DNA from 4 places in the Streptomyces sp. KL116D genome. Region 3 is predicted to be linked to each of the others. Evidence: riboswitches for the same ligand, from Rfam matches in the RefSeq annotation. Region 3 holds a riboswitch; each other region holds the start of a gene.
The links. A riboswitch is a leader RNA that binds a small molecule or an ion and turns the genes downstream of it on or off. The one in region 3 is predicted to bind thiamine pyrophosphate.
Positions count from the first base shown of each region.

Region 1: linked by a shared signal. The riboswitch ahead of RBJ77_RS33050 (cytosine permease) and the one ahead of thiC (phosphomethylpyrimidine synthase ThiC) in region 3 are both predicted to bind thiamine pyrophosphate.
Region 2: linked by a shared signal. The riboswitch ahead of thiO (glycine oxidase ThiO) and the one ahead of thiC (phosphomethylpyrimidine synthase ThiC) in region 3 are both predicted to bind thiamine pyrophosphate.
Region 4: linked by a shared signal. The riboswitch ahead of RBJ77_RS06715 (thiamine ABC transporter substrate binding subunit) and the one ahead of thiC (phosphomethylpyrimidine synthase ThiC) in region 3 are both predicted to bind thiamine pyrophosphate.

Region 1 is NZ_JASERH010000084.1:203,887-211,187, forward strand. Features, by position in the region: gene RBJ77_RS33040 (hypothetical protein) at 1-512, opposite strand, end outside; gene RBJ77_RS33045 (hypothetical protein) at 1,611-1,919, shown strand; TPP riboswitch at 2,092-2,192, shown strand; gene RBJ77_RS33050 (cytosine permease) at 2,175-3,611, shown strand; gene RBJ77_RS33055 (hypothetical protein) at 3,758-5,095, shown strand; gene RBJ77_RS33060 (LD-carboxypeptidase) at 5,422-6,444, shown strand; gene RBJ77_RS33065 (DUF4232 domain-containing protein) at 6,942-7,301, shown strand, end outside.
Region 2 is NZ_JASERH010000087.1:66,128-73,428, reverse strand. Features, by position in the region: gene RBJ77_RS35355 (deoxyribonuclease IV) at 1-76, opposite strand, end outside; gene pknB (Stk1 family PASTA domain-containing Ser/Thr kinase) at 128-2,065, opposite strand; gene RBJ77_RS35345 (thiazole synthase) at 2,155-2,949, opposite strand; gene thiS (sulfur carrier protein ThiS) at 2,957-3,157, opposite strand; gene thiO (glycine oxidase ThiO) at 3,154-4,323, opposite strand; TPP riboswitch at 4,321-4,434, opposite strand; gene RBJ77_RS35330 (hypothetical protein) at 4,487-4,834, shown strand; gene RBJ77_RS35325 (NAD(P)/FAD-dependent oxidoreductase) at 4,927-6,159, shown strand; gene RBJ77_RS35320 (Rv2175c family DNA-binding protein) at 6,294-6,659, shown strand; gene thiE (thiamine phosphate synthase) at 6,741-7,301, shown strand, end outside.
Region 3 is NZ_JASERH010000026.1:56,701-64,001, forward strand. Features, by position in the region: gene RBJ77_RS08105 (LacI family DNA-binding transcriptional regulator) at 1-111, shown strand, start outside; gene RBJ77_RS08110 (metallophosphoesterase) at 329-1,423, shown strand; gene RBJ77_RS08115 (hypothetical protein) at 1,607-2,464, shown strand; gene thiC (phosphomethylpyrimidine synthase ThiC) at 2,558-4,345, opposite strand; TPP riboswitch at 4,338-4,505, opposite strand; gene RBJ77_RS08125 (YibE/F family protein) at 4,577-5,908, shown strand; gene RBJ77_RS08130 (SsgA family sporulation/cell division regulator) at 5,980-6,447, opposite strand; gene RBJ77_RS08135 (IclR family transcriptional regulator) at 6,548-7,282, opposite strand.
Region 4 is NZ_JASERH010000018.1:91,212-98,512, reverse strand. Features, by position in the region: gene RBJ77_RS06720 (ABC transporter permease) at 1-1,637, opposite strand, end outside; gene RBJ77_RS06715 (thiamine ABC transporter substrate binding subunit) at 1,613-2,689, opposite strand; TPP riboswitch at 2,770-2,875, opposite strand; gene rlmN (23S rRNA (adenine(2503)-C(2))-methyltransferase RlmN) at 2,917-4,023, opposite strand; gene RBJ77_RS06705 (hypothetical protein) at 4,222-4,536, shown strand; gene RBJ77_RS06700 (hypothetical protein) at 4,618-4,947, shown strand; gene RBJ77_RS06695 (hypothetical protein) at 4,993-5,400, opposite strand; gene RBJ77_RS06690 (DUF6243 family protein) at 5,464-5,685, opposite strand; gene RBJ77_RS06685 (nitroreductase/quinone reductase family protein) at 5,963-6,478, opposite strand; partial or broken gene RBJ77_RS06680 (phosphatidate cytidylyltransferase) at 6,810-7,058, opposite strand; gene RBJ77_RS06675 (phosphatidate cytidylyltransferase) at 7,061-7,301, opposite strand, start outside.

The DNA.
Region 1 (7,301 bases), on a different contig from region 3:
ATCAGCCTGATGAGTTGCCCAGGTGTGCCCGCAAGGGCGGCAGCTTGCGACAGCTCCTCCGTCTGCTGCTGGATGTTCTGGGTGGCCGGGCTGTCCGGGATGGGGACAGTGCCCGCGCCGGCCCTTTCGGCGCTGGCTCGTTTCCATTGCTCCCGGATCTCGGTGAGCGTCGTGGTCAGCTTCGCGCCATCGCCGTGCCTCTCCACGTATTCGCGACATGCCAGGAAGTACGCCTCGGTGATGCGCGGGCTGGGAAGGGCACGTCCTGATGCGGCCTTGGACAGGGCAGAGACCGAGTAGCCGCCTTGTGCGGCCATCATGGCGAAGGCGGAGTTCGCGACGCCGGGTTCCTTGGACGCGGTTTTGCCGGCCTTGCGGTGGGCGTCGTGCAACAGAGCCGCGAGCGTGGCCAAGGAAGGACTCCCGGCCTCCTGACGCGCGTCGCGCAGCAGCTGTACGAGGTGCCCCAGGGCGGTGTCGGCTTCGGAGATCGGTGCTTCGTTCCGTCCCATTCCAGCTCCGCTAAGTGATCGACTTCGAGAGCAGCGCCGTGTCCACAGCCCGGGGCGCATCGGCCGACAGCCAGGCTGGCCCTTGCCGTCGGCGCTCGGCGGTCGGTTCTACAGGGAGCAGCGGGGGAGCCCAACTTCTCTACCTGCGCTGTGGTTGGACTCCCCGGCTGCGCGCCGGCCGACGCACTCCTGTCCGTCGGCTCTGGCCGTCACGCTCCCCAACGGGCAATCGGTTGCGGACTGCTCGGGCTCCAGGCCACCGGCGTTGCAAGGTCGAGGGCGACAAAGCCGGCAGCGGCGAGCAGAGCGACCGCGGAGGCAGGGGGCACACCAAGCAGCGTCAGGAGGCTGGCAAGGCTCAGCACGACCACGATGACGACGACCTGTGACGGCCCGATCGTGGTGTGCGGCCACCTCCGGCGGCTTCCCACGCACTGTGCCCGGCGAGTCTCCGGCGGCGGGTTGGAAGAGGGTGCGCGGCGGCGGTGAAGGTACATGATGGGAAGGCTCCGATCTGCTGGTCCAGGTCTTCACGGAGTTGCGTCGTTGCCGCGACACGAACCCCGGCCTGTCGCCATCATCCGCCAACCCCTGTTGGTCACCAAGGAGTTGCAGGGGTGCCGGGCTTCTGCGCGATGTGCCGGGTATGCGCTGCCGAGATGCTGCGCGGGGGCGTTGCCGCAGGTCGGCCCGGTCGGCGGCAGGGGCGGACCGGATTGTTGAATTCTTCATCCGGATTCATCCGGGACGCTGCGCAGAGGGTCGCTCGCGGCCGCAGACTGGAGGTGGCACCTAAAGGTGCCCCGCCCCGCCGCGTCTGCTGGTCCAGGCACAACACGGCAAGGGCGTTCGAGGGTGGGCCCCGTTGCCGCGGGGCCCACCTCCCTGCCGCAGAGGCCGTGCGTACGGCCCGCCCCGCAGAGAGTGCTGCGCCCGCCGCCCGAACTGGGCAGTGCGTGTTCCGAGTTGGAGCAGAGGGGCGCGGTCTGCCATGGTGCCGTCGCCCAGGGGTACGGTGAGGCTGACGGGATGCTGGCCGGGCAGGCCGAACGTGATCCAGACAGACGTCGTAGACCGCACCCCCACGGAGGACTCGACATGCTGCTCGCTGCGGACAAGGGCGACATCACCACGATCATCGGCGGCATCGCCCCCGACTGGGGTCCCTTCGGGACGCTGGGCACAGAGGCGAAGACGATGATCCAGGTCATCATGGCCGTCGCGATCCTGCTGTGCCTCGGCATCGCCATCTGGGGCGCCGCCAAGCAGCGGATCGGCGCGACGGCCCTGCGTGACACGTTCAGCGCGGAGCAGGGCAAGGGGCTGATCATTGCCGGGATCACCGGGGTGTTCCTCATCGGCTCCCTCGGCACCCTGTTCACCATCGTCTACGGGATGGCCGTCTGAGGTCGTCCGACTGTGCGGGCCCCAGCCGTCGGCCCGTGAAGGCCGACGGGCGGCTCGGCGGTGCAGGCGCGGGCGAGGGGCGGCTCGCAGGCGCAGCAGCAGGCGCGGTCTGAGGCGGGCGAGGGCCCGCGTGCGGCAGCGCCCGTAGTACCGGTTACCCTCTTGGTTCGTACTGCCCGACACGGGGTGCCCCGCGACAGCGCCGGGGCTGAGATCACACCCGTAGAACCTGAACCAGTTAGCACTGGCGGAGGGATGTCAGCGATGCCGATACCGCACGCTTCCACGCACCCGGCCACACCCGCGCCCCGGACCGCACTCGACGGGCGGATGCCCGCGGCACCAGGAGACCTGCGGATCGAGGCGCACGGCATCGCCCCCGTACCCGAAACCCACCGCTACGGAGGCGCCGGACGCCTCTTCACCGTCTGGTTCGCGCCGAACCTGACCATGAGCGGCGTCTTCACCGGCACCGTCGGCATCGCGCTCGGCCTGGACTTCGCCACCGCGCTCGCAGCGGTCGTCCTCGGCACGCTGGTCGGCGCCGTGCCGACCGCGTACCTCGGCACCTGGGGCAGCCGCACCGGATCCGGTCAACTCCCCCTCGCACGGCTCGCGTTCGGTGGGGGAGTGGTCCTGCCCGGTACCGTGCAATGGCTGTCGTCGATCGCCTGGGACGCGCTCATCGGCCTGTTCGGCGGGGACGCTCTCGCGCGGCTGTGCGGATGGCCGTTCTGGCTCGGGGCGCTGGTCATGATGGCGGCTCAGGGACTGCTCGGGGCGTTCGGCTACGAGGTGATCCACCGCCTTCAGCAGTGGATGACGGCCGTCCTCGCGGTCGCCTTCGTCGCGCTGGCACTCCGCCTCGCGCACATCGGGGTCACGCCCGAGGCACACGGATCCGTCCATGGCGCCGACCGCGCCGGAGCCTTCGCTCTGACCAGCACGATCGCCCTGAGCCTGGCCCTTTCCTGGGCGCCGTACGCCAGCGACTTCAGCCGCTACCTGCCCCGCGCCACCTCACCGGTCCGCATGTTCTGGTGCACGCTGCTCGGCGTCGTCGTGTCCTTCACGGGCGTGCAGGCGCTCGGCCTGTGGGGCGCCTCGATCTTCACCGACCAGACCGCGCGCGGCGTCGACACCGTGCTCGGCGGGGGAGTGCTCGGATCGGTGGGCCTGCTCGCCGTCGCTCTGGCCGCGCTGTGCAGCAACGCGATGAACGACTACAGCGGTTCGCTCGCCCTGCAGACCGTCGGCGTCCGCATCCCGCGCCCCCTGGCCGCGGCCCTCGCCGCACTCCTCGGCTTTCCCCTCGTGCTGTGGATGCATGCGGCCGACACGGCTGCCCGCTTCCAGAACGTGCTGCTGTTCGTGGGCTACTGGATCCCCGGTTTCGTGGCAGTAGTGGTCGTCGACTGGTGGGCGCGGGGCCGCGAGCGGGGCGGCGCCGACATGGATCTCTCCGTCGAACGCACGAGGACCCGCTCCGCTCTGCCCCCGCTCCTGGCGTTCCTCTGCGCTTTCGCCGCCACCGTCCCGTTCATGAACACGAGCCTGTACGTCGGCCCGGTCGCCGAGGCGTTGCACGGCGCGGACCTCGGCTACTACGTCGCGTTCCTGGTCGGACTCGCGGTCTACGCACCGTTCCGGCTGCGTCGGCGGACGTCGCACGACGGTCCCGCCGGGAGCTGAACTGGGCTGCCCGGCACGGCAGATGGGCTCACCGTGCGTCATGCGTCCCGGTGATGATCCACGGCGGTACAACCTTGTCCCCTCCAAGATCGTCTGAGGGTCGAGGAGTTGGAGCGTCCGGCTCCCCGACACCCCTGGGGGATGTAATGCAGAGAGCCTCCGTCGGCCGCGCCGTGCGGCTTGGCGCGTGCGGAACCGCCGTCGCCGGCCTGTTCGTGGTCGGCCTCGGCGCCGGGACCGCGATGGCTTCGGACACGCTGTGGGTGCAGTCCCCGTACGAGTTGAACGTGCCGCTCGGCGTGGACGGCGGTGAGCCCCCGGCCCGCTCGCTCGACCTCGGGCTCTACCACGACAACAGCAACGTCAAGGTCACCGACGGGCGGCTGACGGTCGACGTGTCCGGGCTCGCCGGCGTGGCGGACGTCGTCTGGCCGGCGAACTGCGCACCCGAGGGCACCGTCGCGGTGTGCACGATCGACGGCGTGATCCCGGTGACCAACGTCGACGCCGTGCACCTGGGGATCCGCGCCGCCGCCGGCGCGCAGCAGGGCGCGCAGGGCACGGTCACGTACAAGGCGACCGCCACCACCCCGTCCGGCACCATGAAGTCGCCGGACGGATTCACCACCACGGTCACCGTGGCGTCGGGGCCGGACCTCGCGCTCGCCGAGCCGGACCCGGTCACGGGTGCGGAGCCCGGCTCCACGACGACAGTGCCGTTCACCGTGACCAACGAGGGCAACGAGACGGCCCACGGCTACACCGTCACCATGAGCGCTTCCTACGGCCTCGACTTCGCCACCACGTACCCGCAGTGCGCCTACCGGCACGCCGGTGGCGACGAGGACGCGCCGATGACGCACGCCACCTGCACCTTCGACGACGAGATCGCCCCGGGCGCGAGCGTGCAACTGCCCGAGCCGCTGCGGGTCGACGTCAATGGCAAGGCGCTGAACGAGCGCCTCGACCTCGACGTGGCCCCGGCCGGTGGCGTCAGCGACATCGACGACCAGGACAACTACGTGGTGCAGTCCGTGCGTGCCGCCAACACCGCGGACTTCGCGGTGCAAGGCGCGGACGTCACGGGCGCGGCCGGCGAGACCGTCACCGCGGAGCTGCGCTTCGAGAACAAGGGCCCGGCCTGGTTCGGCAACCTGGGCTCAGGCGACCCGGCCGCGGTCGTCGAGTTCCGGGTGCCGCAGGGCACGACCGTCACCGGCGCCCCCGCGGACTGCCGCCCGCGCACGCTGACCGGCGGCTACTACCCGGACCGGGTCGGTGCCCCGCGCTACGACTGCAACCTGCCGTACTGGGTGTCGGAGAACGCCGAGCGCGCCTTCGCCTTCCAGTTGCGCGTGGACAGCGTGGTCCAGGACACCACCGGCCCGGTCGTGGTGCGTCCGGTCTTCGGGACGTTCGACTTCGACCCGGAGACGACGAACAACTCCGCGAAGGTCGTGGTGAACGCCGCCCCGCAGGCCTGACCGGCCGGATCGGCTTCGCGCCTGCCCGGGCTGCCCCGGGCAGGCATACGCCGTTGGGTTACGGATCCCGTCCTGCGGCCCGTCGGCGCCCGGCGAGGCGACATTGCAGAGGCCTGATTCTCGGAGTCGTCGCGACGATCGGAACCGTCTGGCGGCAGCTTGTGAGCTGGTGACCAGAACATGGAGCGGGCGGCGTGATGCGGACGGCCCGGCGCTCAGGGGAGCACGCGTGGCCTCGGAGAGCGCCGTGCGCGGGTTCCGGGGCTTCGTGGGCAGGTGCCGGTAATTGCGTCGCGTGCAACGGCGACCGTCGGGATACTGCCCCGGTGACCCGCACCGCACTGCCTCAGCTGCTGCGACCTCGTGCCCTGAGGCCCGGAGATCTCGTCGTCGTCGCGTCGCTGTCCGGGCCGCTCCACGCCGCCTACGAGGCGGACCTCGAACGGGCGGTGGTCGTGCTGGAGCGGATGGGATTCCGCGTGCGCCGGGCACCGCTCCTCGAAGCGGGCCGGCACCGTTGGTGGAGCGCGGCGCGGCCGACGGAGATCGCAGAAGAGTTCAACTGTCTCCTGCGGGATCCCGAAGTGCGCGCCATCATCGCGCACGACGGCGGCCAAACAGCGCTCGGCTACCTCGACCTGATCGACTTCGATGCGATCACCGCCGATCCCAAGCCGATCCTCGGCTACAGCGACATCTCGCTGCTGCATCTGGTGCTCTACGCGCGCACGGGTCTGGTCGGATTCCACACCGATCTGGCCACCCCCGGATTCGGCGGGCACTGGCAGCGCGTGCCCGCAGCACGCAGAGCGGAACTCACGCACCTCTACTCGACGTTGCTGACCAGTACGGAACCGATCGGTGCGCTGCCGACCACCCCGGGGTGGGAGTGCTGGCGCCCTGGACGTGCTGAAGGGCGCTTGCTCGGCGGGGTGATCAACCGTGTCGTGCTGGCGCAGGCGACGCCCTACGCGCTGCCGCTCGAGTGGTTCGACGGAGCGGTGCTGTTCTGGGAGGAGACGGGCGGCCACGCGTCGTACGTGTGGAGCTATCTGCACGTGCTGCGCCACTGCGGCATTCTCGACCGGATCTCCGGGATGGTCGTGGGCATCCCGGAGGCGATCGACGGGCTCGGCTCGTCCGGAGCGTCTCCGACCCTGCGCGAGATCGTCCTCGACGTCCTCGGTGACCGTGACGTCCCGGTCCTGGGCAACGTCGAGTTCGGTCATGCCGGTCCGAACCTCCCGATGCCGGTCGGCATCCGCGTCGCCCTCGATGCACAGGGGCGGGCGCTGTCGGTGCTCGAGCCGGCGGTGCGGTCGCATGCGTTGACGGGGCCGGTCGACTGAGCGACGTGCGGTGCCGGTGCCGGTGCCGGAGGCACGGTGTCGTCGGCACGTTTAGAGTGCACTACCGTTCAATGGAAATGGCGACGGCACGTGGATCGCGCACCTTCCGCTGCCGTCGCCCAGGAAGGGCTTCGCGTGCCGCGCACCCCCGAGGCCGCCGCCGCAGTGCGGGACGCCACGAAGCAGCGCATTCGTCGTGCCGCGGTACTTCAGATGGCCGAGCAGGGCTACCGCGCCACCACGCTGCGCCAGGTCGCCGGACGTGGCCGACCGACGGCGGGAGCGCACACGCGACGCGTTGGCGGAGCTGGCTGACGCCGAGCCTGCGGATCGCCTGCGGGCCCTGGTCCGGTCGGCCCTGTTGATGGCCGGCATCAGAGGCGGCCTCGTTCTCGCGGCGGAGGACCCCTCGTTCCCGTTGCGCGGGCTGGAGGACGTACTGCTCTCCCGCGTCCTGGGCGGTCGCTGACCTGCTGCCGGGTCAGGGGGAGTACGACGTGGAGTTCCGGATCCTCGGAACCGTCTCCGTCTCCGTGACCACTGAGAGCGGCGAACTGATGCTCGGTCCCGCAAAGCGACGCAGTCTGCTTGGTCACCTTGCTGCTCAGGTCCGACACGAGGAGGCGCGGGATACCCTGCGACATCTTGGTGATCACAGGCCCCGCAGCAGTGCGGGCCCGTCCCCATCATCCGTTCCGTCTCCGGGGGAATCCTTCATGCGCCTTGCCGCAGTCCGTCGTGGCTCCGTCCTTGCCGCTGTCGCCGCGCTCAGCCTGACATTGAGTGCCTGCAACGGTGACGAATCGGACGCGCATGCCTCGGGAGGCTCCGGCTCAGGAGCCGGTTCCGGCAATCAT
Region 2 (7,301 bases), on a different contig from region 3:
AGGAGAGCCCCACGGAGGCGAGGCCGCCGGCCACGGGGACGTGACCGCCGATCGGGTTGCGGATGCTGCTGTTCACCCGGTCAAGGGTGTCATGGGGCCGGAGCGCCACCCGCCCGGCCCCATGGCCCTACCGGATGGTGATCGTGATCGACGACCCCTTGGGCGCCTCGTCCCCGCCCTCCACGGACTGGTCCTTCACCGTGTCACCGAAGAGACCGAGCAGACCGCGGTCCTCGTCGACCTTGAAGCCGGCGGCCTCCAGCTCGGCGTGCGCCTCGTCGACCTTCTTGCCCGTGACGTCCGGGACCTCGACCATCACGGGGCCCTTGGAGATCGTCAGCGTCACCGTGTCGCCCTCGGCGAGCTGCTTGCCCGCGCCGGGGGACTGCTCGGCCACATCGCCCTTGTCCTCCTCCGAGTTGACCCGGTCCGTGGCGATCTCCACCTTCAGACCGGCCTCCTCCAGCTCGGCGACGGCGTCGTCCTCGGAGTCGCCCGTGACGTCGGGGACGTCGACCGGCGTGCCCTTGGAGACGACCAGGGCCACCGCGGAACCGGACTTGCGGGTCGTGCCCGCCACCGGGTCCGTGCTGATCACGGAGCCCTTCGGGATCTCCTCGCTGAACGCCCTGGTGATCATGCCGGGTACCAGGCCCCGGCCCTTGAGGTCGCTCTTCGCCGTGGTGAGCGCGGTGCCCTTCAGATCGGGGACCTCCACGGTCTCCGGGCCCTTCGACACCGTCAGGTTCACCGTGCCGTCGTCCCGGATGCGGGCACCCGACTCGGGGTCGGTGGCCATCACCGTGCCGCGCTTGTACGCGTCGCTGTACGCGCGCGAGATCCGGCCGGTCTGCAGCCCGGCCTCGTCGAGCCGCTGCTTCGCCTGCGCCTCGGTCTTGGTGAGCAGGGCGGGGACCTTCGTGAACTGCCCCGAGTTGATGTACCAGACGCCCGCTCCCACGCCGAGGGCCAGCAGCACCGCGGCGACGACCAGGAACACGCCGCGGCGCGGGCCGCGGCCACCCGGGCGCCGGGCGGGCGCGGGCGGCGCCGGCGGCGGGGTCGCCAGGCGGCTCGTGCGGTTGAGCTCGTCCTCCGGGGCGGGCAGCGGCAGCTGCACCGCGTTCGTCCGGATCGCCCGCGGGATCACGCTCGTACGGTCGTCGGCGCCCGCGTGCTCGGCGTCGCGCGCCTGCGGCGGCACCGCGTCCAACTGGGCGTCACTGAGCGCCGACCGGGCGTTCCTGACGTCGCCGAGCAGTGCCACCGCGTCGTGCGGGCGGACCGCGGGGGTGCGGGCGGTGGCCGACGCGACCAGCTCGTCCAGCTCGAACGGGAGGCCGGGGACCAGCGCTGAGGGCGGCGGCACGTCCTCGTTCAGGTGCTTGTACAGGATCTGGGCGGGGGTCTCCCCGGAGTGCGGCTTGGCGCCGGTCAGCATCTCGTAGAGCACGACCCCGCACGCGTACACGTCCACGCTCGCGGTCGCGGTGCCGTCCTCGATCTGCTCGGGCGCCAGGTACGACACCGTGCCGAGGACCGAACCCGTCGTGTTCGTGACCGAGTCCACCGCGCGGACGAGACCGAAGTCCGCCACCTTCACCCGGCCGTCGTCCCCTATCAGGACGTTCTCCGGCTTCATGTCGCGGTGCACGAAGCCCGCGCGGTGCGCCGCCCCGAGCGCGGCGAGGACCGGCTCCAGGATGTCCAGCGCCGCGCGCGGCCTGAGCGCTCCCCGGTCCCGCAGCACGTCACGGAGCGTGCAGCCCGCGATGTACTCCATCGCCAGGTACACGTACGCGCCGTCCGTGCCCTGGTCGTACACGCCGACCACATTGGGGTGCGAGAGGCGGGCGACGGACTTGGCCTCGCGGATGAAGCGGTCGACGAACGAGGCGTCGGCCGCGAGCGAGGGGTGCATCACCTTGAGCGCGAGCACCCGGTCGAGGCGGGTGTCCACGGCCCGGTAGACCGTGGCCATCCCGCCGACCGCGATGCGTGCGTCGATGCGGTACCGGCCGTCGAGCACATGCCCGAGCAACGGGTCCTGAAGGGTCGTGTCCACGCAGCGAGTCTACGAGGAGCCACCGACAGGCCGGTCCCGTGCGGCGGGACCGGATCCGTACTGCAGCAGAGCTGTGACCGGGCGTGCGATCAGAACGCGGGGCGTTCGGGATCCAGCTGCGCCTGCCCCTCCGAAGGGGACGACGCCGCGGCGAAATGGCGCTTGGGGATGCGTCCGGCACGGTACGCGAGGCGGCCCGCCTCGACCGCGTGCCGCATGCCCTCGGCCATCAGGACCGGCTCCTGCGCGCGGGTCACCGCCGAGGCGAGCATCACACCCGCGCACCCCAGTTCCATGGCGAGCGCCACATCGGAGGCCGTGCCCGCGCCCGCGTCCAGGATCACCGGCACGCGCGCGTGCTCGACGATCAGCTGGAAGTTGTGCGGGTTGCGGATGCCGAGCCCGGAGCCGATCGGGGAGCCGAGCGGCATGACGGCCGCGCAGCCCACGTCCTCCAGCTTCCGGGCGAGGACCGGGTCGTCGTTCGTGTAGGGCAGGACCGTGAACCCGTCGTCGACCAGCGTCTCGGCGGCGTCGAGCAGCTCGACCGGGTCCGGCAGGAGGGTGCGCTCGTCGGCGATGACCTCCAGCTTGATCAGGTCCGTGCCGAGCGCCTCGCGCGCGAGGCGGGCCGTGAGGACCGCCTCTCCCGCGGTGAAGCAGCCCGCCGTGTTCGGCAGCACCCCGATGCCGAGCTTCTCCAGGACCGAGAGCACCGACCCGTGGACGTCGGCGTTCACCCGGCGCATGGCCACCGTGGTGAGCTCGGTGCCGGAGGCGGTCAGCGAGCGTTCCAGGACGTCGAGGCTCGGCGCCCCTCCCGTGCCCATGATCAGGCGCGAGGAGTAGGTGGTGCCGCCGAGGACGAAAGCGTCGTCAGCCATGATCGAGTCAGCCTCCTTGTACGGCGGTGAGCACTTCGACGCGGTCTCCTTCGGAGAGCGCCGTGACGGGCCACTGGGTGCGCGGGACGACGGTCTCGTTGAGCGCGGCCGCGACACCGGAGTGCGCGGCGGTGAGGGTGGCCACGAGGGCGTCCAGGGTGGTGCCGGACGCCACCGCGCGCGGCTCACCGTTGAGGGATACGTTCATGCGGGCTGCTCCAAGGAGGCGCCGCTGAAGCGCCTGGGGGTGAACGGGCGGGCCTCTTCCGGGAGTTCACCGGTGGCCAGGACCTGCGCCATGGCGTCGCCGGTGACCGGCGTGAGCAGCACGCCGTTGCGGTAGTGGCCGGTGGCCAGGAGGAGTCCGGGCAGCGCCGTCGGGCCGAGCAGCGGCGCGTTGTCCGGGGAGCCGGGGCGCAGGCCCGCGCGGGTCTCGGTCAGCGGCAGCTCCGTGATGCCGGGGACGAGTTCGTGGGCGTCCCGCAGCAGTTCGTAGACGCCGCCCGCCGTGACCTCGGTGTCCCAGCCGAGCTCCTCGGTGGTGGCGCCGACGACCAGTTCGCCGTTGACGCGCGGCACCAGGTAGACGTGGCTGCCGCGGACCACGGCGCGGACCGTGCGGCTCAGGAACGGCGCGTACCGCTTCGGCACCGTCAGCCGCAGGACCTGGCCCTTGACCGGCCGGACCGGCGGCAGCACCTCGTCGGGGACCCCCGCGAGCTGACCGCTGCGGCTGCCTCCCGCCAGCACCACCTGGTCCGCCGCGAACTCGCCGCCGTCGGCGAGGACGACCCCGCGGGCCCGGCCCCGTGCGACGGAGAGCCGTTCGGCCCACGTCCGGTGGAAGACCACGCCGGACCGCTCGCAGGCCGTCACGAGGGCGCCCGCGAGCCTTCTCGGGTCGATCTGGTGGTCACCGTCGACCCGCAGGCCCCCGCGCACGCCCGGCGCGAGCATCGGCTCCAGGCGGCGGCAGTCCCGGCCCGACAGCCACTCGGACTCCAGGCCCGACTTCCGCTGCAGGGCGTGCAGTTCCCGCAGGTGCGCCCGGTCGTCCGCGTCGAGGGCGACGGCCAGCGTGCCGCACGCGCGGTAGCCGAGGTCCTGGCCCGACGCCTCGGACAGCTCCGCGGCGAACTCCGGATAGCGCCGCGCCGACTCGACGTTCAGACCGAGCAACGTCTGCTCGCCGTAGTGGAGTTCGGTGACGGCGGCCAGCATCCCGGCCGCCACCTGGGCGGCCCCGCCGCCCGGTGCGGGGTCCACGACCGCGACGGACAGACCGCGCTGCGCGGCCCTCCACGCGGTGACCAGACCGATGATGCCGCCCCCGACGACGACTGCGTCGGTGGTGGTGCTCGGCGTACGCGACATGGGCGTCCAGCCCCTCCCTTCGCCGGCATGACCCGGATCAGGTTCGTACGGTCGGAGGCCGCTCCAGCCTCCCTCTCAGCCCGCTGCGTACGGGCTCCCGCGAGTGCTTTACGTTGGCCACCCTAACTCTTCGCCGTCAGCCCCAGTAAGGGAGCCTCCGCCCGTGGCCCGATCCCTCGACGGTCTCGTCCTCGCCCCCGTAGCCGACCAGGCGCCGGGGCAGGTGGGCACCAGGACGCGCTTCCGCTACCACGAGCAGGACGGCCGGATCTGGGCCGACTACGAAGGCGGCGACGTCGTGCGGGGACACCTCGTGGGGACCCGCGCCGGCGACCGGCTCGACTTCCGCTACGTCCAGTTGAAGACCGACGGCAGCACGTCCTCCGGGCACTGCGTCTCCGTCGTGTCCGAACGGCCCGACGGGCGCCTGCGGCTCGACGAGACCTGGGCCTGGGAGTCGCAGGAGGGCAGCGGGACCAGCGTCGTCGAGGAGATCACCGCACCGGTTTGATCACTAAACCGGTGACACGTGTGCAGGACGTCACGGGCCGGGAGTGGCCCACGCCGCTGACTGACACAAGATCAGGTGCCTAAGGTGATCCCGTGAGTGAGCAGCGGAGCGGGAACGGGACGCCCACGGGGCAGCGGAACGTCGTCATCGTCGGCGCGGGCATGGCCGGTGTGCAGACGGCGGTGGCCCTGCGCGAACAGGGGTTCCCCGGCACCGTCACGCTCATCGGCGCCGAACCCCACCAGCCCTACGACCGCCCGCCGCTGTCCAAGGCCGTCCTGCTCGGCAAGGCCGAGGGCTCGGCCTTCGACGTCGACTTCGAGGCGCTCGGCGTCACCCTGGAACTCGGCCGCGAGGTCACCGGCCTGCGCCCCGCCGACCACGAGCTGGACACGGCCCACGGCCCGGTGCCGTACGACGTCCTGGTCGTCGCCACCGGCGCCGAGCCGGTCCGGCTGCCGGGCGCGCAGGCCACGCCCGGCACGCACCTGCTGCGCACCCTCGACGACGCCGAGCGGCTGCGCCCGGTCCTCGCCGAGCAGCGCGACGTGGTCGTCGTCGGGGCCGGCTGGATCGGTGCCGAGTTCGCCACAGCGGCCCGCGAGGCGGGCTGCCGGGTCACCGTCGTGGAGGCGGCCGAGCGACCGCTGGCCGGGGCGCTGCCCGCGGAGATCGCCGCCCCCATGACGGCCTGGTACGCGGACGCCGGAGCCCGGCTGCGCACCCACGCGCGCGTGGCGAGCGTCGAGGAGGGGGCCGTGGTCCTGGACGACGGCACGCGGCTGCCCGCGGGCGCCGTCGTCGTCGGCATCGGCGCCCGCCCCGCCACCCGCTGGCTGGCCGGCTCCGGCATCGAGCTGGGCGCCCACCGCGAGGTGGTGGCGGACGAGCGGCTGCGCACCTCCGTACCCGACGTGTACGCGGTGGGGGACTGCTCGTCCTTCCCGTCGACGCGCTACGCGAAGCGCCTGATGGTCCACCACTGGGACAACGCGCTGCAGGGGCCCCGCACGGTCGCGGCGAACATCATCGGCGAGACCCCGGCCGCCTACGACCCGGTGCCCTACTTCTGGTCCGAGCAGTTCGGCCGCTTCGTGCAGTACGCCGGCCACCACGAGGTCGCCGACACGACGGTCTGGCGCGGCGACCCGGCCGGCGCGGCGTGGTCGGTGTGCTGGCTGCGGGACGGCGCCCTCGTGGCCGTCCTGGCCGTCGGCAAGCCCCGCGACCTCGCGCAGGGGCGCAAGCTCATCGAGGCGGGCACCGTCCTGGACCCCGACCGGCTGGCCGACCCCGCCCGGCCGCTCAAGGCCGCGGTGGCCTGAGCGGTCCGACCGGCCTGAGCGGCCTGAGCGATCTGAGCGGTCCGACCGACCCGACCGACCCGTTCGCGCGCACGGAACGCCTGGTCAGCGGGGCCCGGCTTCCGAGTGTCAGTCCGGGATGGCAGGCTTGTCCTGTGACCGAGATTGACGCAAAGACGGATGCTCTCGTCCCCGACTGGCTCACCCTCCCCGACATCGCCGAGCAGTTCGGTGTCGAGGTGACGCGTGTGCGACAGCTGGTGAAGGAAGGCCAGCTGATCGCCGTACGCCGTGGTGAGAACAGGGCACTGCACGTGCCCGCCGCCTTCATCGACGGCGACAAGATCGTCAAGGGCCTCACCGGGACCCTGACGCTCCTGCGGGACGACGGCTTCACCGACGAAGAGATGCTGGAGTGGCTCTTCACTCCCGACGACACCCTGCCGGGCACCCCCGCGCAGGCGCTGAGCGAGAATCGCGGCACGGAGGTGAAGCGCCGCGCCCAGGCGCTCGCCGTCTGACCTGACGACCGTCCGGCGTGCGCACCACGGGCTGTGTGGTGCGCACGCCACCGACACCGCACCACATACGGGGGGACTTCCATGGCCGACTCCAAGCGCGCGCTGCTCGCCGACGCACGGCTGTACCTGTGCACCGACGCGCGCAAGCGCCAGGGCGACCTGCCGGAGTTCCTCGACGCCGTGCTGTCCGGCGGCGTCGACATCGTGCAGCTGCGCGACAAGGGCATGGAGGCGGGCGAGGAGCTCGAGCACCTCGCCGTGTTCGCCGAAGCGGCCCGCCGCCACGGCAAGCTCTTCGCGGTGAACGACCGGGCGGACGTCGCCCACGCGACGGGCTCGGACGTGCTGCACCTGGGCCAGGGCGACCTGCCGGTCCCCGCGGCCCGCGCGGTCCTCGGCGCGGACGTCCTGATCGGCCGCTCCACGCACGCCGACGAGGAGGCCGCCGCGGCCGCGGTCCAGGAGGGCGTGGACTACTTCTGCACCGGCCCCTGCTGGCCGACGCCGACGAAGCCCGGCCGGTACGCCCCGGGCCTCGACCTGGTGCGGTACACGGCGGGCCTCGGCACCGACCGTCCCTGGTTCGCCATCGGCGGCATCGACCTCGGGAACCTGGACGAGGTGCTGGACGCCGGCGCCCGC
Region 3 (7,301 bases):
GACCAGCCGGTCGAGCAGGTGATACCGACGGAACTCATCGTCCGGACGTCGTCGATGAGGCGCCCGCCCCGCACCACGGTCAGCCCGCCCCGCTCCCCGGGGCAGGGCTGACCGCCCGCGGCCGACCCTCCTGCGCCCGGGAACGGTGAGGAAAAGTCCACACCAATTCGGGAGAAAAGCGTGGTGAACAGCCGCCCGTCACCGATTCACCACCCCTGGTGCATCACACAGCGCGAGCCGCATTCCTATGATGGGCGCACGACACCGCGGGCCGCTGCGACCAGGCAGTCCGATCCGGTGCACAGGCGGCGCAATGGTGGAGGGGTCGATGACTCAGGGGGCCGGTCAGGGACCCGCAGCGCGCACGGAGACGCTGCGCGACTTCCGTGTTCCCGCGTACGTCCATGACGTACCGGCGAACGTGGTGCCCACCGAGCCCGAATCCGGCCCCGCCCCGGACGATGCCGAGGCCTTCCCCGACGGCTACACCCCGACCGCGCGCGACCTGCCGGTCATCAACCGCGGGGACACGGTCCAGGTCGAGATCCCGCAGCCGGCGCCCGCACCCGCGCCGCCGGCCGACGGGCACGGCCCGCTGTACGTCGTGGGCGACGTGCACGGTTACATCGACGAGCTGGTCGCGGCGCTGCAGGAGAAGGGCCTGCTCGACGCCGAGGGCAACTGGGCGGCGGGCAACGCGCGCCTGTGGTTCCTCGGCGACTTCACCGATCGCGGTCCCGACGGGATCGGCGTCATCGACCTCGTCATGCGCCTGTCCGCCGAGGCGGCCGCGGCGGGCGGCTACTGCAAGGCGCTCATGGGCAACCACGAGCTGCTGCTGCTCGGCGCCAAGCGGTTCGGCGACACCCCCGTGAACTCCGGCGCGGGCACCGCCACCTTCCAGGCGGCCTGGTTGCTGAACGGCGGCCAGAAGTCCGACATGGACCGCCTCCAGGACGTGCACCTGCAGTGGATGTCCCGGCTCGACGCGATCGAGCTCGAGGACGACCACCTGCTCATGCACTCCGACACCACCGCCTACCTCGACTACGGCGACTCGATCGAGGCGGTCAACGACACGGTCCGCGAGACGCTCACGCGCAACGACGCGGACGAGTGCTGGGACCTGTTCCGCAAGTTCACCAAGCGGTTCGCCTTCCGGGACGAGGAGAGCGGCCCCGGCGCCGTGCAGGAACTGCTCGGCGCGTACGGCGGCTCGCGGGTCGTGCACGGCCACAGCCCGATCCCGTACCTCCTGGGCGAGGTGGGCGCCGAAGCCGGCGCCGACAGCACCGACTCCGCCGACAGCGGGCCCGTCGTCGAGGGACCGCACGTGTACGCGGGCGGCCTCGCCATCGCGATGGACGGCGGCGTGACCATGGCCGGAAAGCTGCTGGTCCAGCAACTCCCCATGGATATCTGAGGGTTGATCGGGCAGGCGCGGTAAACGGAGGCTTCGGCTGGCCAGGGGGCCAATTTCCGGAAACCCCCTGTCACCGTGTGCCGTGACAGCTCTACCATCGGCTTATCCGTAGCAGGCTCCCCTCCGTTTCTGCCCGACGGCTCGTAACCATGCGGGCCACCAAGCCCTACGGAGCATCGGGGGATGCACATGAACAGCGCTCCGCATTTGCTGAACGAGGACCGCCCCGAGTTCGAGCGGATCCTCGATGAGGCGCTGCGTACCGCACCGAACCGGCCTGATCTCGCCGCAGTGGGCCAGCGGCTCAACCCCGAACAGCTGCGCACCATGGCGTTGAACGCCGCCGCACTGATCAGCACGGCGGCCGCCACCGAGTACCAGCATTTCGTCAAGGTCCGCGAGGAACTGCGCACCTCGCCGCGGCCCGTCCGTCCGCTACGCGAAGGAGGCACCGCCACCGAGTCCGGAAACACCACCATCGGTCTGGTCGCGGAGACCACGGGACCCGGCGTCGCCGCGGTCGCCGTCGTGCTCGCCCCGGTTCTCGCCGGGACCGCAGCCGCGATCTTCCTGCTGGTCGGCTACATCCTGAAGATGCTCAACCCGGCACCCGACTTCGCCGACACGCTCCTCGCGGCCGGCTGGATATTCGGCGCCCTCACCGCGGCGGGCATCCTCGTCGCGGCCGTCTGCCTGCTGCTGACGGCCCTGCGCAACGGGGCGACGTCACTCCAGGCGGGCGCGCACGGGGAGTCGAGCGAGGAGGTGGCGCGGGCCCGGGAAGCCTGGGGCAAAGCGCTTCTGGAGCGTGGCATCCTGCCGTTCCTGCGGGAGGCCCTCGCGGACCCCCCGACGGGCGGCGGCGCTTCGCTCGGCGGCAGCCGCGGCGGCTCCACCAGCCGCATGCCCCAACTCGGCTACAACCGGCCGGGGTTCTCCAGCCCGGACGGCGGCGGCACCGCCACCGGGCAGCGCGCCGGCTACTCCAGCCCGGACTTCTCCAGTCCGGACTTCGGCGGCCCCGAGCACCAGCCGGACTGACCTCCGGCGGGGCACGGGGCCGTGACATCGGCTCGGGGCGAACTGCGCGGGCCCCGAGCCCTCAGTCATGCCGTTGTGCTTTCGTCGCCGTGCTCAGTCGGCGATCGGCAGATAGACGCGGTTGCCCGCGTCGGCGAACTCCTTCGACTTCTGTTCCATGCCCGCCTCGACCTCCGCCTGCGTGGTGCCGTGCGCGCGGCGGATGTCCTGCGAGATCTTCATCGAGCAGAACTTCGGACCGCACATCGAGCAGAAGTGCGCGGTCTTCGCGGGCTCGGCCGGCAGCGTCTCGTCGTGGAACTCCCGTGCCGTGTCCGGGTCGAGGGCCAGATTGAACTGGTCCTCCCAGCGGAACTCGAAGCGGGCGTCGGAGAGCGCGTCGTCCCAGTCCTGCGCACCGGGGTGGCCCTTGGCGAGGTCCGCCGCGTGCGCCGCGATCTTGTACGTGATGACACCGGTCTTCACGTCGTCGCGGTTGGGCAGACCCAGGTGCTCCTTGGGCGTGACGTAGCAGAGCATCGCCGTGCCCCACCAGGCGATCATCGCGGCACCGATCCCGGAGGTGATGTGGTCGTACGCCGGGGCGACGTCGGTGGTCAGCGGGCCGAGCGTGTAGAACGGCGCCTCCTCGCAGATCTCCTGCTGGAGGTCGATGTTCTCCTTGATCTTGTGCATGGGCACGTGGCCCGGGCCCTCGATCATCGTCTGCACGTTGTGCCGCTTGGCGATGGAGTTGAGCTCGCCGAGCGTGCGCAGCTCCGCGAACTGGGCCTCGTCGTTGGCGTCCGCGATGGAGCCGGGACGCAGGCCGTCGCCGAGGGAGTACGTGACGTCGTACGCGGCGAGGATCTCGCAGAGCTCCTCGAAGTTCTCGTAGAGGAAGCTCTCCTTGTGGTGCGCGAGGCACCAGGCGGCCATGATCGAGCCGCCGCGCGAGACGATGCCGGTCTTGCGGTTGGCGGTCAGCGGGACGTACGGGAGGCGGACGCCGGCGTGGACCGTCATGTAGTCCACGCCCTGCTCGGCCTGCTCGATGACCGTGTCCTTGTAGATCTCCCAGGTCAGCTCCTCGGCCTTGCCGTCGACCTTTTCGAGGGCCTGGTAGAGCGGCACGGTGCCGATCGGCACGGGGGAGTTGCGCAGTACCCACTCGCGGGTGGTGTGGATGTTGCGGCCGGTGGAGAGGTCCATGACGGTGTCGGCGCCCCAGCGGGTCGCCCACGTCATCTTCTCCACCTCCTCCTCGATGGACGAGGTGACCGCGGAGTTGCCGATGTTGGCGTTGACCTTCACCAGGAACCGCTTGCCGATGATCATCGGCTCGATCTCCGGGTGGTTCACGTTGGCGGGCAGCACCGCGCGGCCGGCCGCGATCTCGTCGCGCACGACCTCGGGCTCGACGTTCTCCCGGATGGCCACGTACTCCATCTCCGGGGTGATCTCGCCCCGGCGTGCGTAGGCGAGTTGGGTCACGGCCTGCCCGTCCCGGCCGCGGCGCGGCTGGCGCGGACGGCCGGGGAAGACCGCGTCGAGGTTGCGCAGACCGCCGCGCGGCGACGTGTGCTTGATGCCGTCGTCCTCGGGCCGGACGGGGCGTCCCGCGTACTCCTCGGTGTCGCCGCGGCCGATGATCCAGTTCTCCCGCAGCGGCGCGAGGCCCCTGCGGACATCGGTGTCGACGGTCGGATCGGTGTACGGGCCGGAGGTGTCGTACAGCGTGACCGACTGCCCGTTGGTGAGATGCACCTGACGGACCGGCACATGGAGGTCGGGGCGTGAACCCTCGATGTACCCCTTGTGCCAGCCGATGGACTTCCCGGCCTCGTCAGCAGAGCTCTCGCCCTGGGTGGAGGCAGGCGTGCGTGCGTCCGTTGTGGTCATGAGACCTACTCCCTACGCCGGCATTACCCGGTAACAGGTTCGGCGGTCGACGCAGCGAAGTCCGTCCCAGGATGTTCCACGTCGTTTCACGTGAAACACGCTTCGGTACGAAGGTCAGCGCCCTCTCAGCCCGGTGCTCCGAGCTCCCGCGTGTGCAAAGGTGCCTCCACGCTAGCGTCATGTCGGACGCGTTGAACAGAGGGCCCCTGCCGTTCTTGCGATGATCGGGCGGTGACCACGACGCAGCAGCCCCCTCCTCCGCCGTCCCATCCTCCCCATGGGCACTCCCACAGCCACGGACCGGCGGCGCCCGTCTCGCAGCATCTGCGCAAGGTCATCGCCGCGATCCTGATCCCCTTCTCCGTCGCGGTCGTCGTGGGGCTCGCGGTGCTGTGGCCGGGCGGCGCACCGGCGCACGAACGCACCGGAGTCGGCTTCGACCGCCAGACGCAGCAGGCCACGGTCACGAAGGTCGAGAAGGTCGACTGCAAGTCCGTGCACGCCTCGGGAGGCAACCAGGCCGGCGACCCCACCACGGCCGAGGGCTCGGCCGGCACGGACCAGCCCAGCGGCACCTGCGAGAACGCGACGATCCGCATCGACACCGGCAAGGACAAGGGCCGTACGTTCACGGAGATCGTGCAGCCGGACTCACCACGGCAGTTGCACGAGGGCCAGAAGGTGATCGTCGCCTATGCACCCGACGCCCCGGAGAACCTGCAGTACTCCGTCACCGATGTGAACCGCAAGATTCCCATGGCGCTGCTGGCCGGGATCTTCGCCCTGGCCGTGGTCGTGGTGGGCCGGCTGAGGGGCCTCATGGCGCTGGTCGCGCTCGCGGTCAGCTTCCTCGTCCTGACGTTCTTCATCCTGCCCGCGATCCTCCAGGGGTCGAATCCTCTGGTGGTGGCGGTCGTCGGAGCGAGCGCCATCATGCTGATCGCGCTCTACATGTGCCACGGCCTGTCGGCCAGAACCTCCGTCGCGGTGCTCGGCACGCTCGTATCGCTGTTGCTGATCGGCCTGTTGGGCTCGTTGTTCATCGGCTGGGCCGCGCTGACGGGCAACACCGACGACAGTACCGGCCTGATCCACGGTCTGTACCCCGACATCGACATGAGCGGTCTGCTGCTCGCGGGCGTCATCATCGGCTCCCTCGGGGTGCTCGACGACGTGACGGTCACGCAGACGTCGGCGGTGTGGGAGCTGCACGAGGCCAACCCGACGATGGGCTGGCGCGGTCTGTACCGGGCGGGCATCAGGATCGGCCGCGACCACATCGCGTCCGTCGTCAACACCCTGGTGCTCGCGTACGCGGGCGCGGCGCTGCCGCTGCTGCTGCTCTTCTCGATCGCGCAGAGCGGCGTGCTCGACGTGGCCAACAGCGAGCTGGTGGCCGAGGAGATCGTGCGCACGCTGGTCGGCTCGATCGGCCTGGTGGCCTCCGTGCCGGTGACGACCGCGTTGGCCGCCCTGGTGGTCTCCGCCGACCGCCCGGGGTCCCACGGGCCCGTACAGGCCGCTCCGGTGCGTACGGGCAGAGGCCGACGGCGTAAGCGCTGAGTGCGCGGAACTGCTCGGGTGCACCGCGCTGCTGAAGCGTTACGCCTCTTGTCGTACCGTCCGACGGCGGGTCAGCCCGCGCTCTGCTCCTCGGCCAGGATCCGGTCCAGTGCCTGGTCGAGATCGGCCTCGAAGTCCGCGAGGGCCTGCTCCTGACCCAGCGGGACCAGCTTGTCCGTACGGTCGAGGAAGGCGATGATCGGGGCCACTCCGGCCCGGAACAGCGCCTGATCGTTTCCGACCTGGAGCCGGATGTGCACCTCGCCCGGCATCTCACCGGTGCCGCCACCCCCCGCGAGCTCCACGGGAGAGACTCGTACGTCGCCGTCGCCTGCCGCCCCGTTGACCCCGTCCACGAGGAGCTCCCGGCCGAACGCCCAGGTCACGGGCGCGTCTCCGGGAAGATGGAAGGTCAGCCGCACGGCGTACGGATCGGTGGACTCGTACCGGAGCTCCACCGGAATGCGGAAGGAGAGTTCCTCGGAGACGAGGAAGCTCATCATGACCTCTGCCTGAACTGCTTGTACCGACTCGCGCATCGCCTACCCCGTCAACTTGCCGTCGATTGGCCAGGAATGACCTTCCTGACACTGCTGGCATCTTGCTCAACGTACACGGAGGATCACAAGGAGTGAGTTTTCAGATGCTGATAGAGAAGGCGAGTGTCCCTACGAGCTTCCCGATCTCCTGCTGCAACTGACGTGCGGCGGGAAGCAGTTTCTCGGCCTGGTGGGTGGGGAGCGAAATGGCCAAGGTCGCCGCGGTCGACCCGATCGTGAGCGGGAAGGCGGCGCAGGCCGTGCCGAGTGCGTACTCCTGCCGCTCGATGATGGGCTCCATCCGTCCCACGGATCTCAGCTTGCGCAGGAGTGAGCGATCGTCACGCACCGTGTAGGGCGTGATGGACCGGGAGGGATAGCGCTCGAGATGGGCCAGCCGGGCCTCCTCGTCGAGCTGGGAGAGCAGGCACTGGCCGATGGCGTGCGCATGGCCGGTCTCGCGGAAGTCGGCCCATTCCTCGACGGCCGGATTGGCCGGAGTGTCGGCGACCGCCACGATCTCGATCTCGCCGTCGCGGTAGACCGCGAAGTAGATCGGGACGCCGATGGTGTCGCGCCAGTGCCGCAGCGCGTCGGTGATCATGCCGCGACGTTTCTGCTGCGCTCCGCCACTGCTCAACCGCTCGGTTGCGTCGCCGAACACGAAGACGCCGTTCTCCTTGCGGAGGTATCCCTCGTGGGCGAGCGTGCGCAGTAGGTGGTACGCCGTGGGGAGGGCGAGCCCGGCCTCCCGGGCGAGCTGCTTGGCGGGGGCCCCGTCGACGTGCGACGCGACCGCCTCGAGGAGCCGCATCGCTCGCTGGACCGAGCCGATGAGCGTCTGGGGGCTGGCG
Region 4 (7,301 bases), on a different contig from region 3:
AGGACGGTCGACAGGGCCATCGCCTGCCCGTAGTTGAGGTCACCGGCCCGGCCGAGCAGCCGGGCCACGGCGACCGGCAGGGTCGGGTTGTCGGGCCGCGCGATGAACACGGTCGCCCCGAACTCGCCCAGTGACACGGCGAACGCGAACCCCGCCGCGATCAGCAGCGCCCGCCGCACCATGGGCAGGTCGACCTCGCGCCAGGCCCGCAGCGGCGACGCCCCCAGCACGGCGGCGGCCTCCCGCAGGCGGCCGTCCACGGCCCGCAGGACCGGCAGCATGGTGCGCACGACGAAGGGCACGCCGACCAGGGCCTGGGCGAGCGGCACCAGGATCCAGGTCGCCCGCAGATCCAGCGGCGGCTCGTCGAGCGTGATCAGGAACCCGAATCCGACGGTCACCGCGGACACGCCGAGCGGCAGCATCAGCAGCGCGTCGAACCCGCGCACGAGCCGGCCGGCCCGCCGGGTGAGCGCGGCGGCGGCGAGCCCGCCGATCACCAGCGCGATGCCGGTGGCGGCGAGCGCGTACTCCAGCGAGTTGCGGACCGCGTCGATCGGCGGGACGAGGAAGGTCCCGCCGTCGGCGTCGCCGAGCGCCCGGAAGTACGCGAACCCGTAGCCGTCCGGGGTGTCGAGCGACCGCTGCACCAGCACGCCGAGCGGCAGCAGGATCAGCACGACGACGGTGGCCAGCACCCCGCCGAGGAGGGTCCACTGCCCGGCACCGCGCGGCCGCCGGGCCGTCTGCGCGGCGTCGACGAGCCGCAGCGTGCTCTCCCGGCGGCGGACGGTCCAGGCGTGCACGCCGAGGACGAGGCCGACGGCGACGAACTGCACGACGGTCAGGACCGCGGCGGTGGACAGGTCGAAGATCTGCGCGGTCTGCCGGTAGATCTCGACCTCCAGGGTCGAGAAGCCGGGCCCGCCCAGGATCTGCACGACGCCGAACGACGTGAACGTGAAGAGGAACACCATCAGCGCGGCGGCGGCGACCGCGGGTCCCAGCGCGGGCAGCGTCACCTTCCGCCAGGCCGTGAGCCGGGAGGCGCCGAGCATCCGCGCGGCCTCCTCCTGCCGCGGGTCGAGCTGCGCCCACAGCCCGCCCACCGTCCGGACGACGACGGCGTAGTTGAAGAAGACGTGCGCGAGCAGGATCGCCCACACGGTCGTGTCGAGCCGCACGCCCCACAGCTCGTCGAGGAGCCCGCCCTGCCCGAGCAGCGCGAGGAACGCGGTCCCGACCACCACGGTCGGCAGGACGAACGGCACGGTCACGACGGCCCGCAGCACCTGCTTGCCGGGAAAGTCGAGCCGCGCGAACACATAGGCGCCCGGCAGCGCGATCAGCAGGGTCAGCGCGGTGGAGGCGAGCGCCTGCCACACCGTGAACCACAGGACGTGCCGGATGTCGGACTGCCCGAGCACGTCCAGGATCCGCCCGAACCGCCAGCCGCCGTCGACGTGCAGCCCGCGCTCGACGATCGCGGCGACCGGATAGGCGAAGAAGACGCCGAAGAACGCGACGGGCACGGCCATGAGGCCGAGCCGCGCCGCACCGCCCGCACGAGTCGTACGGGCCTGGTCGACTGCCTCGTCGACTGCCTTGCCGGCTACTTCAGTACGAGCGAGGTCCACGACTTGACCCAGTCGTCACGGTTGTCCGCGATCTTGCGGGGGCTCATGGTCTCGGCGTCGTCGACCGGCACCGCGTACTTGGTGTACTCGGCGGGCGGGGTGGCGCTCTTGGTCACCGGGTCGACGAACATGTTGAGCGGCATGTCCTCCTGGAACTCCTTGGAGACGAGGAAGTCGATGAGCGCCTGACCGCCCTTCTCGTTCTTCGCGCCGTCGAGCAGGCCCGCGAACTCGATCTGCCGGAAGCACGTCCCCGTCGCGACGCCGACGGGCGACGTCTTGGGCTGCGGGTCGGAGTAGATCGCCTCGGCGGGCGGCGAGGAGGCGTACGAGACGACGAGCGGCCGGTCGCCCTTGGCCTTCTTGCCGCCGGCGCTGCCGCTGAACTCCTCGTTGTAGGCCTGGTCCCAACCGTCGACGACCTTCACGCCGTTGGCCTTGAGCTTCTTCCAGTAGCCCTGCCAGCCGTCGTCGCCCTGGCTCGCGGCGGAGCCGAGCAGGAAGCCGAGGCCGGGCGACGAGGTCGCCGCGTTCTCGGTGACGAGCAGGTCCTTGTAGGCGGGCTTGGTGAGGTCGGCGAAGGAAGCGGGCGGCGTCAGCTCGTGCTGCTCGAAGTACGCCTTGTCGTAGTTGACGCAGATGTCGCCGGTGTCGACGGGCGTCACCCGGTTCTTGCCGCTGTCGAGCCGGTACTCGCTCTTCACGTCCGCCAGGCCCTCGGCCTTGTACGAGGCGAAGATCCCGTTGTCGAGGGCCCGCGACAGCAGGGTGTTGTCGACGCCGAAGAAGACGTCGCCCTGCGGGTTGCCCTTGGAGAGGATCGCCTTGTTGACGGCCTCGCCGGCGTCCCCGTCCTTGAGGACCTTCACCTGGTAGCCGGACTTCTTCTCGAAGTCGGCCAGGACGTTCTTGGAGACGGCCCACGAGTCGTGGCTGACGAGGGTGACGGTCTTGGAGTCGCCGCCGGATCCCGAGTCGTTCGACGACCCGCACGCGGACAGCGTGACGAGACCGAGGCCCACGGCCACGGCCACGTACGTCTTCTTGCTCACTGGTTTTCCTCCTGGGGGTGACCAGGAAGAGACGCGGCCCTGCCCGGGGACCTCACGGTCTCCGGGCAGGGCGCAACAGCTTGGAGTGTTGACCGAACTTCCTACCCAGAATGACCTGGGCGAGGTTCAGAGGGTCTGCGGTCGATACCGCACTCTCAGCGCTGTGGCGCTCCCCTGTCGGAATATGCAGATGTCAGTACGCCTGTACGAGACGTACACCGGCAAGGCTACCGCTCGGTGGCCGCCAGCTGTCCACAGGCCCCGTCGATCTCCTGGCCACGGGTGTCCCGGATGGTGACGGGCACGCCGTGCGCGGCGATGGCCTCGACGAACGCCTTCTCGTCCTCGGGCCGCGACGCCGTCCACTTCGACCCGGGGGTCGGGTTCAGCGGAATGAGATTGACGTGCACGGGCTTGCCCCGGAGCAGCCGCCCGAGCCGGTCACCGCGCCACGCCTGGTCGTTGATGTCCCGGATCAGCGCGTACTCGATGGACAGCCGGCGCCCGGACTTCGCGGCGTACTCCCACCCGGCGTCCAGCACCTCCCGGACCTTCCACCGCGTGTTGACGGGTACGAGGGTGTCGCGCAGCTCGTCGTCGGGGGCGTGCAGCGAGATCGCGAGGCGGCACTTGAAGCCCTCGTCGGAGAACCGGTGAATGGCGGGCACCAGCCCGACGGTGGACACGGTGATGCCACGCTGGCTCAGCCCCAGCCCGTCCGGCTCGGGATCGGTGAGCGCACGGATGGACTGGACGACCCGCTTGTAGTTGGCGAGCGGCTCGCCCATCCCCATGAAGACGATGTTGCTCAGCCGCGCCGGACCACCCGGGATCTCCCCGTCCCGCAGGGCCCGCATCCCGTCGACGATCTGGTGCACGATCTCACCGGTCGACAGGTTCCGGTCGAGCCCGGCCTGGCCGGTCGCGCAGAACGGACAGTTCATCCCGCACCCGGCCTGCGACGAGATGCACATGGTGACCCGGTCCGGGTACCGCATGAGCACGGACTCGACGAGCGTCCCGTCGAACAGCCGCCACAGGGTCTTGCGGGTGGTGTCCTGGTCGGTCGACAGATGCCGCACGACGGTCATCAGCTCCGGCAGCAACGCCTCCCGCAGCTTCTCGCGCGAACCGGCGGGGATGTCGGTCCACTCCGCGGGGTCGTGCGCGTACCGCGCGAAGTAGTGCTGCGAGAGCTGCTTGGCGCGGAACGGCTTCTCGCCGATCGCGGCGACAGCCTCCTTGCGCTCGGCAGGCGTCAGGTCGGCAAGGTGCCGCGGCGGCTTCTTGGCTCCGCGCGGGGCGACGAAAGTGAGTTCTCCGGGCTTAGGCATGGCTGTACCAGTGTCGCAGATGGATGGGGGTGACCTGGGGTCGTCGCCTGGGACCCCTGTCACTGTCGGTCGCCCCTGGTCACTGCTGAGCGGCCTCGGACGGCCCAGGGACGGCCCGGGATTCTCGGCTCCCCCATGCTCTGACCAGCTAGTGCTGTGACCGCAAAGGTTCGCCGGGTTGCCTGGCAGGATCTCCCCATGCTTGATGAGGAGCTCGGCGCGCTTGCGCAGATGATGGCAGAGCACATGGCCAGGCCGTTCCCACCCGGTTTCCGCGGCCTGGATGTTGAGGGCTGGGACATGGTGATGCTCGACTCGGATGCCTATGCCTACGCCGCCTGCGTCCACGAAGGCCTGCTCAGCGAACAGACCGGCATACGCCTGACGCGGCTGACGTCGGCGTTCGGGAAGGTTCTTCCGGCGATCGACGACGAGTACGCGGCCAAGTACTACACCCATCTGCACAACATGGTCGTGCTGTCCGCCGAGATCGATAGCCAGCGCAAGAAGTAGCTGCCAGGAGTACAGCAAACCAGGTGACCTTTGCGGTCAGAGCACTAGCATCGCGGCCATTCCAGGGGATGGGGGCTCACGATGGCGATCGGCCGCAAGGGTTCGCGACGCATCGTCGTCGACGGCACGACGTACCGCTGGCGCCTGCGCCGCCGGCCGACCTACAGCCAGGGTCTCTGCTGGTCACCGTGCACGTACACGGTTGAGCATGCGGATGCCTCCGGGGCGACCCTGGTCGTCACGACGAATCAGCCTCACCCCAGTAACTGGGTCGGAGCGCCGAGTGTCGCGGTGCTGCCCAGCGACGTCAGCGTCGCCATCACGTCGGCCCTCGCACAGGGCTGGAACGCGACGAGTCCCGGCTCACCGTTTCGCCTGGACCAGTCAGACGGCTTCGTCAGCAGTCCCTGACGCCACGCTCACCTGGGTCGGCTGCGCCCCGAAGCCGACGATCGTTTAGTCCTCGGTATCGGACTCGTGCAGCGTGACAAGCTCTCCGAGGTCGTTGGCCACCATGACGCGCGCCAGTCGCCCGGCGACAGCGACGACCGTCGGCCAACCGGGCGACTGCAAATATTCCTCGTCCGTGTCATTGGGTGCCTGGGCCTCCGCCACGCCCAGGGCGACGCCCAGCTCCCGCATGAGCGAGACCTCTTCCTCGGTTCGCAGGCTGATGCCGAGGAACCGCTCGGGCTCGTCGGCGTCGCAGAAGTCGTCGAAGAGCGTGTGGAAGACGTGGTCCAGGTTCTCGAACACCGCCGGGTCGAGCCAGACGTCTCGCTGCCACGGCGGATTGGCCAGAGCGAGAACCGCGGGTACGACATGGACCCGGTAGTTCGCTATGAGGCGCGCATCGTCGGTCACGGCGACGAGCGTACGCACAGAGGGGCCCGGCCCCGTGCGGGTGCCGCCTGCGACCGTGGTTCGTCAGCTCTGGGCGGTGTCGTCGTCCGCCTGGCCGGAGCCCTCGGTCGTGCCCGTCCCTGTCTTCTCGCGCATCTTGCGCAGCAGCTCCGCCTTCTGGTCGGCCGCGCGCCGACGGTCGGCGTTGCGGTGCGGGCCGTTGTTCTGCCGTTCGGCGCGGGACTGCTTCTTGCGCTGGCCGCCGCCCTGGCCCACGGGGTTGTTGATGTTCTTGCTGTCGGTCACGGGTTCTCCCGGTGGTGATGTGAGGTGAGCTACGGATTCAGCGGTGGGGGACGGGCGGCGGCTTCGGAGGATGCCGGCGGGCCCGTCACGCTCTCACTCGTGAATCGGCGTCTGGAAGAACATGACAAGGACGTTACCCGGTCCCGTCGGCCCCGCGCGCCGGCCTTTTCCGCTCCCCGGCGTCGGGCCTGGGCCTTCGATGAGTGCCCGCAGCGAAGACGACCTGGTGGGCTCAGCTGGCTGAAGCCTGGAAGCCCACCTTCAGAGCGAGGTCGTTTCACCCGGCTCTGGGATCGCCGGTCCGGTCAGCCTGCGCCCGGCGCCCAGCGGCCCGCCCACCCCTGGGCTCCAGCACACCACCGCCGTCGGCGACGGACGGCGCGCGGCGAAGGCGTCGAGGTTCTTGTCGGTTTCGCGCCAGCGGCCGCAGGCGGGTGCGTTCGTCTCCCGTCGCGGCGCGGGCGTGCACCAGGCGATGGCCGTCGACCAGGTCGGCGTCGGCCTCCGGGCGTGATTGGAGGTTGAGCCACCAGGCGGGTTCGCCGGGCCCCACCCGTTCATCGCCAGCGTGACCAGGTTCGGGCCGTCCTCCAGGTAGGCGACGATGACGCGGCGGGTCGCCGGTGCGGCGTCCGGTCGTGGTCAGCCGGAGCACCCCAGCGTCGCCCGCGCGGCCGCCGCAGCGCGACCCTCCCGCCCAGCACCCGGTAACCGCCGCGGTGCACCACCCAGGCCAGCCGGATGAACCAGCGCGGCGGCGGCGTGGCGTCTGCGTCTGTCGTCCGACCGGCACGACGGCCTCCCGATGCCTCAGCGGCGGCGGTTCCCAGTACACGAAGGTAGCGGCAGGCGTCGGAGGCCGGTAGAGCCGTGGCGCCGGGCCTCAGGGGCAGTAACGGCGACGAGCCTGCCGGCTCAGGCGGGGGCTCATCAGAGAGTGTGCCGGATCGGGCGATCGGGCGACCGGTCGCGTCGAGGGTCAGCTCGATCCGACGAACAGCACCACGGCAGCAGCCACACCACCGGAGCGGTGGGCAGCAGCGAGTCGGAAGAGCGGTCCGCCCGATGCCGCCACGTGGCGGGAGCAGCAGCGTCCCCATGTCCTTGATGCCGAGATCCCGCTTGATCATGGACTCGCCCAGGTCACCGAGCGTCGCGCTGCACTGCGGCGACGAGGACACCGAGCACGCAGGCCCTGCCACCACGTGCCGTCGTCCACCAGGAACTGCATGCACAGCACGCCCGCCACCATCGCGAACGACAGCACCGCGCCGAGCAGACCCTCGCGGGTCTTGCCGGGAGCTGATCCGCGGCGCGAGCTTGTGCTTGCCGAACCGCCAGCCGATCGCGTACGCCCCGGTGTCGCTGACCACGGTCAGGATCCGGAACGTGAGCACCCGCCACGCCGTCGTCCGCGGTGAGCATCATCGCCACGAACGTCGCGAGGAGCAGGGACGTAGAAGGCCGCGAAGACACCGGCCGTGACGTCAGCTTCAGATAGCCCTCGGGCAGCATCCGTCATGCGCCACACCAGGACGGCCAGCGCGGTGAGCGCCATCGCCACCCAGGCGCCCTCGGGGCCCCGGACGTATCCGGCGACGACCATCGCCGCGCCA